DNA from 2 places in the Clostridium sp. CS1-1 genome. Region 1 is predicted to be linked to the other one. Evidence: predicted binding sites of a transcription regulator. Region 1 holds the regulator's gene; the other holds the start of a gene.
What was found. The regulator CtsR, encoded in region 1, represses protease genes until heat stress. The targets are predictions, from matches to a motif close to AAGGTCAANNAAGGTCAAAT.
Positions count from the first base shown of each region.

Region 2: clpB (ATP-dependent chaperone ClpB) is a predicted target of CtsR. The motif match lies at 4,661-4,680, and genes of this name have one in related genera.

Region 1 is NZ_CM148680.1:4,819,047-4,825,144, reverse strand. Features, by position in the region: tRNA gene AC0N0V_RS22850 (tRNA-Asn) at 1-19, shown strand, start outside; gene fusA (elongation factor G) at 267-2,360, shown strand; gene AC0N0V_RS22840 (hypothetical protein) at 2,484-2,726, shown strand; gene AC0N0V_RS22835 (CtsR family transcriptional regulator) at 3,024-3,488, shown strand; gene AC0N0V_RS22830 (UvrB/UvrC motif-containing protein) at 3,584-4,111, shown strand; gene AC0N0V_RS22825 (protein arginine kinase) at 4,114-5,136, shown strand; gene AC0N0V_RS22820 (ATP-dependent Clp protease ATP-binding subunit) at 5,171-6,098, shown strand, end outside.
Region 2 is NZ_CM148680.1:2,310,952-2,317,049, forward strand. Features, by position in the region: gene AC0N0V_RS10845 (cell wall-binding repeat-containing protein) at 1-1,777, opposite strand, end outside; gene clpB (ATP-dependent chaperone ClpB) at 2,005-4,605, opposite strand; gene AC0N0V_RS10855 (glycoside hydrolase family 113) at 4,998-6,098, opposite strand, start outside.

The DNA of each region.
Region 1 (6,098 bases):
AGTCCTCTCCACGGAGCCATTTTTATTTTGAATAAAATTATATAATTATGTATAGATGTGTAGAAACTAGTTACTTAAGGTAGCTAGTTTTTTTATTTGCAAATTCTGTAGAAAAAAATTTTAATAATTTCCATTTGAGAAAGCATAAAATAAGAAATAAGTGGAAACATATAATCAAATTATTTAGAAAATTAAATAAATTCTAAAGGGTTTTTTAAATTAAAGTAGAAATATATAATTAACCTAAAAGTGAGGGGGAATTGCTTATGAAAAACTACACAACTAAAAATTTGAGGAATGTAGGTATAATTGGACATAGCGGTTCAGGAAAAACTACTTTAGCAGAATCAATATTGTACTATACTAAAACCACAGATAGGTTTGGTAAAATTGAGGAAGGAAACACAGTTAGTGATTATGATTTAGAAGAAAAGAAGAGAAAAATATCTATATCAACTTCAACGTTACCATGTGAGTGGAATAATACAAAAATAAATCTAGTTGATATGCCTGGATATTTTGATTTTGTCGGTGACGTTTTACAAGGACTAAGAGCGTCAGATACATCTATGATTGTTGTTTCTGGGGTATCTAGCATTCAAGTAGGTACAGAAAAGGCCTGGCAATATGTTAATAGGTATAAGTTACCAAGGTCATTGTACATTAACAAATTAGACAGAGAAAACTCTAACTTTGACAAGGTATTATCAGATTTGAAAGAAAGGTTTGGAATATCAGTAGTACCGGTTCAATATCCTATAGGAACTGAAGAAAGTTTTAGGGGAGTTATAAATATAATTTCAAGAAAAGCTAGGATATTTGATGAAAAGACTAATAGTATGAAGGAATCTGATATACCACTAGAACTAATTGATAAAGTTGATGAATGTAAGAATATGATTGTAGAGGCGGTAGCTGAAACTGATGAGGTGCTACTTGATAAGTATTTTAGTGAAGGTACATTAAGTGATGAGGAAATATACAACGGACTGATAAACGGGTGCGCTAAAGGTGAGATTACGCCAGTAATGTGTGGATCAGCTTTAAAGGGAATTGGAATAGAAACACTACTTGAAGACATAGTTGAGTGTTTCCCATCACCAGAAAACACATTACCAGTTATGGCTAAAAACTTAAAAAGTAACAGTAATATTGATATAGTAATAAATGAGAATTCTCCTTTTTCTGCATTTGTATTCAAGACAATAGCAGATCCTTTTGTTGGGAAGCTGTCACTTTTCAGAGTGGTGACTGGAAAAGTTAAGTCTGATTCTGTTATATATAATGCTAGTAAGGATAAGAATGAAAAGATTGGTACTATGTATTTTTTAAGAGGTAAGCAACAAATACCTACAAGTGAGATTATAGCTGGTGATATAGGAGCTGTAGCAAAGTTACAGTTTACAAGTACTGGAGATACCTTATGTGATGCTTCAAATCCAATAGTTTTTGAAAATATCGAATTCCCAGAACCTGTTATATCAATGGCTGTTCTGCCAAAGTCTAAAAATGATGAAGATAAAATATCTAGTGGGTTAAATAAGTTATTAGAAGAAGACCCTACTTTTAAAGTTTCAAGAGATATAGAGAATGCTGAAACCATAGTTTCAGGCCTAGGAGAGTCACATCTTGATATAATTGCATCTAAATTAAAAAGTAAGTTTGGTGCAGATGTAATATTACAAACGCCAAAGATACCTTATAGAGAAACTATTAAAAAAGTTGTGGATGTTCAAGGAAAACATAAAAAACAGTCCGGTGGTCATGGACAGTATGGTGATGTAAAAATTAAGTTTGAGCCTAGAGTAGATGGAGAGGATGAGTTACAATTTGTAGATCAAGTTGTTGGTGGAGTTGTTCCAAGACAGTATATTCCGGCAGTAGAGAAAGGGCTCAAAGAGTGTATACAGCATGGAGTATTGGCTGGATATCCTGTTATAAGACTGAAAGCTATATTGCATGATGGATCATATCATCCAGTAGATTCGTCTGAAATGGCATTTAAAGTAGCAGCGTCTCTAGCTTACAAGAAAGGGTTAACAGAGGCTCAACCGATATTATTAGAGCCGATTATGCATGTTGAGATAATCGTTCCAGAATACTATATGGGTGATATAATAGGTGATATTAATAAGAAAAGAGGTAGGGTTCTAGGAATGGAGCCATGTTCAGATAAACAAAAAATAATAGCAGAAGCCCCACAATCAGAAATGTTTAAGTATGCAACGGATTTAAGATCTATGACACAAGCAAGAGGAAGCTTTACAATGAAATTTGAAAGATATGAAGAAGTTCCTCCTACTGAAGTTGGTAAGGTTATTGAAGAATCCAAAAGGCTAAAAATTAAAGAAGAGGTATAAAGTTTAGTGAAAATTCCAATAGTAAAGTACTATTGGAGTTTTTTATTGGAATAATATTCTGCATATTTTAATAAATTATAAGAGAAAATAAACATGTGAATTATTTCAGTAAGGAGAGATTTTATGTCTGAATACCGTATGGATATAAGTGGAGCAATAGAGTTAGGTGATTATAGCAGTATTTATGATTATATGGCAATAGTTAATAAAAATGATAATCTTATAATTACTATAAATAATAGTGAGGGAGAGAATGTTAATCTTATATGCAAAATGTTAGAGAATAATAATTTTATAGTGGATTTGGATAATAAGGATAATGGTGGAAAGTACTACATTAAGGCATCTAAATATAATATTTCATAATAAAATTATTTGTGTATTAGAAGAAAAACTATATCAGAAGAAGTTTGGTTTGTGTAAATAATGGAGAGTTTGATTGAGAACCAATTGTTCTATAGTGTAATTATATAACAATTGGTTCTCAACATTTTTTAGCTTGGATCGTAGAGAATATTTTAGAAAATAAAAGAAACTAAAGCGTATATTAGTATAATGATTATAAAACTATAAATTTGAGATAATATAAGTATTGAATAAAATCACTGATAATATTAATATGGAATTAAGGTCAAAGAAAGTCAAAGACAGGAGAGGATCCTTATGACAAGATTGTCAGATGTTATAGAAGAATTTATAAAGGAAATGTTGAAAAGCAATGGAGAAAATCAGCTTCAGATTGTTAGAAACGAGTTAGCTAATTATTTTAGTTGTGCTCCGTCTCAGATAAATTATGTATTAACGACAAGGTTTACTCTAGATAAGGGGTATTACATAGAGAGCAAAAGGGGTGGTGGCGGATATATAATAATCAAACGTATCAAGTTAGATAAAGATAAGTCATTACTTCAAGTCATAAATGATAGGATAGGTGAAAGCATAACATACAATGATGGTGCAAAGATAATAGAAGGTCTAGTTGAAATAGGAGTTCTTAGTGAAAGAGAAGCTATTATTACAAAAGCCGCAATAAATGATAGGACCTTAAATACTTATATAGAGAATACAAATAGATTGAGAGCTAATATATTGAAGTCAATAATTACAATTATTCTGAACAAGTCATAATTTTTCAGATAAAGTTGTATTATGTAATATTGGATTTGTCAATAGATTAGCTCACTAGAATATATTGAGATAATTCATATTATAGGGGTGATAACATGCTGTGTGAAGTATGTAAAAAAAATGATGCTACTGTACACATAACAAAAATAGTAAATGGAGTTAAGCAGGAATTTAGCTTGTGTGAAAAATGCGCAAGAGAAAAAGGAGAATTTGGGATAGGTGGGGCTATTGAGTTCTCATCACCATTTACATTTCAGACAATACTCAGCGGGATAATGGACTATGTTGGTCCAAATAATCAAACGCAGAACAACTTTGATATTTCATGTAGCAATTGTGGCAATACTTATAGTGAGTTTAAAAGAAAAGGATTGCTAGGTTGTAGCGAATGCTATAGTAACTTTGCACAGACCTTGAAACCTATTATTAAAAGAGTTCAAGGAAATTTAGAGCATACAGGAAAGTTACCTAGAAAAGCTGGTGAAACAATAATAAAGAGAAGAAGATTATTAGAGCTAAAGGAAAACCTTCAGAGAGCTATTGCTTCGGAAGACTATGAAAGTGCTGCAAAAATTAGAGATGCTATAAAAGAACTTCAAGGAGAGCCCGGTAAGGAGGTGTAATCATGGAGAACTGGATAAAATCACGTGGTAAAAATGAAGATTTAGTATTAAGCAGTAGAATAAGATTGGCAAGAAATCTTAACAAAATGCCATTCCCGCATAAATTAGATGATGATAGTGGGAAGAAGTTGATAAGAAAGGTTGAGGAAGCATTTTATACCTCCTCTCATACAGAGGATGAGTTTAAAACCATTTTACTTTGGGAAGAAAATCCTATTAATAATGAAATTTACTTAGAAAAACATTTGATAAGCAAAAATCTTTTAGACAATACTAATAAAGCAGCTTTTATTAAAGATAAAAATGAAACAATAAGCATTATGATTAATGAAGAAGACCATATAAGAATACAATGTATTACATCGGGATTAAATTTAGAAGAGGTATATGATTTAAGTAATAAGATTGATAATCTCCTAGAAGAAAAACTAGATTATGCTTTTGATGAAAAGTTTGGATATCTAACTACTTGCCCTACTAACATTGGAACTGGCCTAAGAGCATCTGTAATGGTACATCTTCCATCGCTTACTATAAACAATAAAATGAATGCAGTTTTAAACGCGATAACTCAAGTTGGAATGACTGTACGGGGGCTATACGGAGAAGGTTCAAAAGCTAAGGGGAACATCTATCAAATATCCAATCAAATAACATTAGGATTAAGTGATGAGGAAATTATAAGTAATTTAAAGGCGGTTGTAAGCCAAATAATCAATGAAGAAAATTCATCAAGAGAAAATCTTATAAAAAAATACAGATATGAGACAGAGGATAGAATTTATAGGGCTTTGGGAATATTAAGGTCATCAGTACTTTTGAGTCCTGATGAATGTTTAAAGCTATTATCCGATGTAAGATTAGGAATAGAAATGGGAATAATTAAAGATGTAGATAAGATTACTTTAAATAGCCTTTTAGTTTATACACAAAATGCGACTATACAAAAGCTTTTTGACAAAAAGCTATCTAGCAAAGAGAGAGATCTAAATAGAGCTAAACTTGTTAGAGAAAAGTTATCATAAAGATATATAATAAGTATAGGATGGTGAATATGTTATGATGTTTGGAAGATTTACTGAGAGAGCACAAAAAGTTCTCTTTTATGCTCAAGAAGAAGCTCAATCACTTAAACATGGTTATGTAGGAACTGAGCATATTTTATTAGGAATTCTAAGGGAAGATGGAATTGCTAAAAAACTTCTTAATGGAATGGGGATTACTGTAGAAAATGTAAGAAATCTAGTTGAAGAATATGAAGGAAAAGGAGATATGGAACTTTATAAGAAAGAAATACCTCTGACTCCAAGAACGAAAAGACTTTTAGAAGTAAGTTTACTTGAAGCTAGAACGTTGAATCACAATTATATAAGTCCAGAACATATATTATTAGCACTTATTAGAGAAGCTGAGGGTGTTGCTTTTACTATATTAAATAACTTAGGTGCAGATTTTGGTAGGTTAAGGAAAGAATTAGTTGATACTTTGTCAGGAGAACAGTCAACAAATTCGAATGATGTTAAGAAAGGGTCCGGTGAACCAACTCCTACTCTAGATCAATTTGGCAGGGATTTAACTGAGATGGCTAGGGAAGGAAAACTTGACCCCGTAATAGGTAGAGATAAAGAAACTCAAAGAGTTCTTGAAATACTGTCTAGAAGAACAAAAAATAATCCTTGTTTAATAGGGGACCCAGGAGTCGGTAAAACAGCTATAGCCGAGGGATTAGCACAAAAAATAGTTTCAGCAACTATTCCTGAAATGCTTAAGGATAAGAGAGTAGTAACATTAGATTTATCATCAATGATTGCGGGATCTAAGTATAGAGGTGAATTTGAAGATAGGCTTAAAAAGGTTATGGAGGAAATAAGAAAAGCTGCAAATGTCATTTTATTTATAGATGAAATTCATACCCTTATAGGAGCAGGTGCAGCAGAGGGGGCGATAGACGCATCTAATATACTAAAGCCTGCTTTAGCTAGGGGAG
Region 2 (6,098 bases), 2.5 Mb from region 1:
ATACTTCCTTTACAGATTTGACTCTTGGATTACTATCCATATCATCTACATCAAAATCTTCTGTTGTTTCCCTTAATGTAAATCCAGCTGCATCTGATAACACTCCATTATCATTGTCTCCTTCTGATATTGTGAGCGTATGACTTCCACTTTCAATAGATGAATCAAAGTAGAACACAACCTTATTTGACCATGTTCCAGTTGGTCCATAGGAACTGTTTTTTACTTTTACGCCATCTTTAATTTCGCTATACTGTGAATTTACTCCGTAGTTTCCAATACTATGTCCATCAATCTTAAATTTGCTTTTTAATTCACCTATAGTTTTCATATTAACAGCTTCTGAAAATTCTACTGTTAGTTGACTATTACCTTCTACAGATACTTTTTTTAAGGTAGGAACTGTAGTGTCTGAAAATGTAACATCTTCTTCAAATCCATCAATAGAATCCTCTTTATCTTCAGTCATAATACCTCTTTTAACTGTAACTGTGACATCATCATATTGCTTTCTTGGATTTGCAAGTGTTATTAAAACAGTATTATCATCAACTTTAGTAGCACAGGCTCCATTTTCATCTTCAGCCACACCATCATCAAGTTTAGTTAGCTGTGTTCCATCTATTTTGTAATTTGTTACATCTTCAGCTGAATCCTCATCAACATCTTCATTAAAGTGAATCTTTATTTGATTCAAGCTTATTGCTTCTATTGACTCGACTGTCGGATCATTGTCTCCAGAATTTATTGGACCTTTGTTACCAACCGCATCATTTATATCATACACTATTGATTCCGAAACAACACCAGTTCCTCCTAGAACATTTAGATCGGTTTCTTTAGTTGCCTTTGTCCTAATATAATCTATAGCATTATTTGTAGAGGAAGTCCCATCTTTATCAACTAATACTAATGGGGCAACCGATTTACCTGCTAAAGCTGATGCTACCAGTGCATCTGCGTATCCATCACCACTTGCGTTAGTAACAAACAACTTATCAGATTTTAAATCTGAATCAAATTCATGCAATACATTCATATTAGTTTCAAATCTATTAGATCCACCATTAACCCTATTAGTGGCATCTAGAGCATTATACATATAGTCATTTATGACATTGTCAGTTCCAACTACTGTAACTCTTGAATTATTAGTCTTTACAAAGTCTATTACTGGTCTCATCGAATTGATGTCATTGTTTCCTAATAATAATATTTGACCTTTAGCTGCTGCAACTGGAGCTACTGATAAAGCATCGGAAAATCCTCCGCCCCCAACTAAAAGAACATTGCTCGCATCTACTCCTAAATCAACTAATTTTTTGGCTACTGCTACGTTAGTTTCATATCTATTTGATCCTTGAAGCTCTATTAAATTATAGCCATAGTTTCGTAAACTATTTCTTACCCACTGACTTATAGAGGCATCTCCACCTATGATATATATATTTGCTGGTCTTAATGAATCCAATGCAGACTTAGCATCATCATTTAACACCTTAGAATTTGTTAAGATTATTGGTGCATCTAATTGTTTTGCTAGTGGTGATGCACTTATTGCATCTGCATAACCTTCACCTGAAACTAGTATTACGTCCTTCGCACCATCAGGCCAGTTTGCTTTTGCAACTTGAGCCGCAGTTGCATATCTATTTTCACCACTTGTCCTTGTAACTCGCCCTGCTGACGCATAAACAGGACTAGCTACTGAAGTTGAAGCTAACACTAAAGATGTTAGAGTAGCACTAGCAAGTGCTCTTGTACCTTTTTTACCCATATTACAGCATCCCCCCAGATACAAAAATTTTGATTTCTATGGTACAAAATCAAAAATATAACCAAGATTTTTTATATATTGCTTGGATTCTTTTCTAAATTATACCACTTAATCCACAATATATCTATATGGATAAAAAATCTTCTTTCTATGGCTTATCTTTTTCAGATTTTATTAAAGTTGAAGGCCGTGCTAATTAATTCAGCACAGCCTTCACATAATGATTTTTATTCAATCGTAATTAAAATATTCTCTTCATTACTATCAACAATTACAGTGCACCCATCATAGACTTCCCCAGCGATTATCTTTCTAGCAATGCTTGTTTCCAAAGTATTTTCAATATATCTTCTTAGTGGTCTAGCTCCATAAACCGGGTCATAGCCCTCTTCAGCTAAAAGTTCCTTTGCAGCTTCAGTAATCTTCATAGTGATATTTCTATCGTGGAGTCTCTTTCTCACATCTTGAAGGAATATATCTATTATTTTCTTAATTCCCTCACTATTTAACGGTCTAAATAGTATTATATCATCTAATCTATTTAAAAATTCAGGCTTAAATCTTCTCTTCATTTCATTCATTACATCAGTTCTAATATTTTCGTCTATAGAATTCTCGCTCTTGTTTTCAAGGAGATAGTTACTCCCTATATTAGAAGTCATGATTATTATTGTGTTCTTAAAATCTACGGTTTTTCCTTTGTTATCGGTCAGTCTTCCATCGTCCAATATTTGAAGAAATACATTAAACACGTCTTCATGAGCTTTTTCTATTTCATCAAATAGGATTACTGAATAAGGTTTTCTTCTAACCGCTTCTGTTAACTGTCCGCCTTCTTCATATCCTACATATCCTGGAGGCGCTCCTATAAGTCTTGATACTGAATACTTTTCCATGTATTCAGACATATCTATTCTTATAATATTTTCTTCACTATCAAAAAGGTTTCTAGCTAAGGTCTTTGCAAGTTCAGTTTTTCCAACTCCAGTTGGTCCAAGGAATATAAAGGAACCTATTGGTCTTTTTTCGTCCTTCATTCCAGCTCTTGCTCTAATAACTGCATTCGATACACTTCTTGTTGCTTCATCCTGACCTATGACCCTCTTTTGCAAATCTTCTTCTAGTTTTAATAGTTTTTCCCGTTCTCCTTCTACAAGCTTAGATACTGGAATTCCAGTCCATTTAGCTACTATTTCAGACACTTCATTCTCCGTTACTTCTTCTTTTAGTAGAGCTACTTCATAATTTTCCTTCATTTCTGTTTCTTTTTGACTTATTTCTGCCTCAAGTTTTGGTATAAGTCCATATCTTAATTCTGCTACTTTATTTAAATCATATTCTCTTTCATATTTTTCAATATTTCCTCTTGCCTCATCCAATTGTGCTTTTAGATTCCTTATCTCAAGAATATGGCCTTTTTCTTTATCATACTTAGCAGTCATTTCATCATTTTTTTCTTTAAGCTCTGCAAGTTCCTTATTTAACATTTCAAGTCGTGCTTTCGATGCATCATCAATTTCCCTTGACAAGGCTTCTTTTTCCGTTTCTAATTGGAATAGCTTTCTTCTAACCATATCTAATTCAGTTGGAAGGGAATCTATTTCACTTCTTATCATTGCACCAGCCTCATCTATTAAATCAATAGCCTTATCTGGCAGAAATCTCCCTTGAATATATCTATCAGAAAGTTTTGCTGCTGCTACAATAGCAGAATCATGTATTCTAATACCATGGTGTATTTCAAATCTTTCCTTTAAACCTCTTAGTATAGAGATAGTATCTTCTACAGTAGGTTCATCTACTGATACTTTTTGAAATCTCCTCTCTAATGCCTTATCTTTTTCAATATATTGCCTATATTCATCAAAGGTAGTTGCACCTATACAGTGAAGTTCTCCTCTTGCAAGTAATGGTTTAATAAGATTACCTGCATCCATGGCTCCTTCAGTTTTTCCCGCTCCAACTATTGTATGAATTTCATCTATAAATAATATTATTCTCCCGTTAGAGCTTTGTACCTCTTTAAGTACAGCTTTTAATCTTTCTTCAAACTCTCCTCTGTACTTAGCACCGGCAATTAATGCTCCCATATCTAATGAGAATATTATCTTATCTTTTAATCCCTCTGGTACATCTCCTCTTACAATTCTTTCAGCGAGTCCTTCTACTATAGCAGTTTTACCTACTCCCGGATCTCCAATTAATACTGGATTGTTTTTAGTTCTTCTCGAAAGGATTCTGACAGTCCTTCTTATTTCTTCGTCTCTTCCTATAACAGGATCTAATTTATGTTTCTTAGCTAACTCAACTAAGTTTGTTCCGTACTTAGATAATGCATCATAAGTTCCTTCAGGATCTTGAGTGTCAACTCTTTGACTTCCCCTCACTTGAGATAATATTTTCATAAACTCGGAATCTTTTATGCTAAATTTAGCTAATATACTTCCTACTACACCTTTTTTATCTATATCCATAATGGCTAACATAACATGCTCTACACTTATATAGGAGTCTTTAAATTTTTCAGCTATTAAGTTTGCATTAACTAAAACTTCTTCTATTCTTCTAGTTGCATATACTCCAGAGCTTTGCGCCCCTTCACCTAAAATCTTAGGTATTTTATTTAATTGAAGATGTATATCTTGCTTCAATTCTTTTAAATTTACACCCATTTTTTCAAATATATTAGGTACTAATCCATCTTCTTGATTTACTAATGCCGAAAATAGATGAATTACATCTAATTGTTGGTGATTGTATTTTACCGCTGTTAATTGAGCGTCATTTAAACTTTGCTGTACTCTTATAGTCATTTTTTCTATATTCATAATTCATCTTCCCTTCTTATGTAGTTATTTTACTTCTTAATTAGATAATAATACAAAAGTCAAAGAAAGTCAAAGTTCAATTTTTATTATCTATTTCTATTTTAATTTTTATGTTTTTGTGATTTTTAGTTTACTTTAGATTAACTTTACATAATATTATAATTGTAATCTTAAACTATAGTACGTGCTCTTCCTTTTTTAGTTTTGTGAGAAATGAAGAGTTTATACGTTTACCGGTAGTTATAAGTCTCATAGACTTAAAAACACCTAAAAAGCATACCATACTTTCTAGGTGTTTTTAATTTCGTAATCTAATTACCTTTGTTATTTTAACCAAAGAGGACACTCAATCCTATACCATTAATTTATAAGTATTTTTGAATCTCAGAATTCTATTTTTCCCCACTATACCATTTTTTAATAATTACTACACTTTCATCACTTGGATAATAAAGCTTATCAGTACTGTTATCTCCTATAGCAAAAATAGAGATTCCTAAAAGCCAAGGCTCATTTTCAAAGGTTTTTCTATAGGCTTCAAAGCAATTAGCTTGCTCAACGTTGTTTAAAACAGTATTTGATGTTGGATCCCAAGGGTGAAATGATGCATTATTAACCCTCGGAAAACCAAGTTCTCCAAAGAAAATTGGTTTTTTCCATTTATCATAGAAATTTTTTATTTCCTGTTTTACATTTTGCTTTCTATTATTTATTTGTGTACTTTCTATAGCACTTATTAGATTATCTACTGTATCTGTTCCTACAGTTGTATTATTGTCTGTAAGTTCAAAATAAGCTGCAATAGAGATAAAATCTAACTTTGAGAATAGTCTGTTATTTAGTTTGCTTTGATACTTACTAGTTAACTGTGGATCCCAATCAGCAGTATACCAAAAATTAGTTCTATACGTTACTAATCCTCTATAATTGCTTCTAACAAAATCTATGGTATCACACCAACTATTTTCTTCAGGCTCTATCATGACAAAGTTTGATCCTATATTTAATGCTTGTACATTATAGGGATTTGCAACATCATCTATTAGTGTTTTTAAAACACTTGTTTTCCAGTTAGAAAAGAACTTTTTCATGTCCTTTGGAGTCCATTCTGTTTCATTTTTATTTCCTCCATCTATCCATGGGTAGGGCTCTAGTATTACATTTATATTTTTATCCTTCAACTGATTAATTAAACTTATGGCTTTATCTTCGCTTAACTTATCAATAGTCATTTCACTTGTATCACTGCTGATATTTATAAATACAGGAATATTTAAGGTATTAAGCTGGAGCTTATCTATGTCACTTAATACCTGATCAATACTATAACCGTAAGACAAGTTACCAGATTTAATCTTAGTTTGAAATTTTTCATTTAAAGATTTACTATTATTTCTAATATTAAAATGTAATTTATGTTCGTTTTTTAATTGCTTGCCATTATTAGAATGAACTTCATTTCCTATATTTAATATGTAATCTTCACCTAAGGT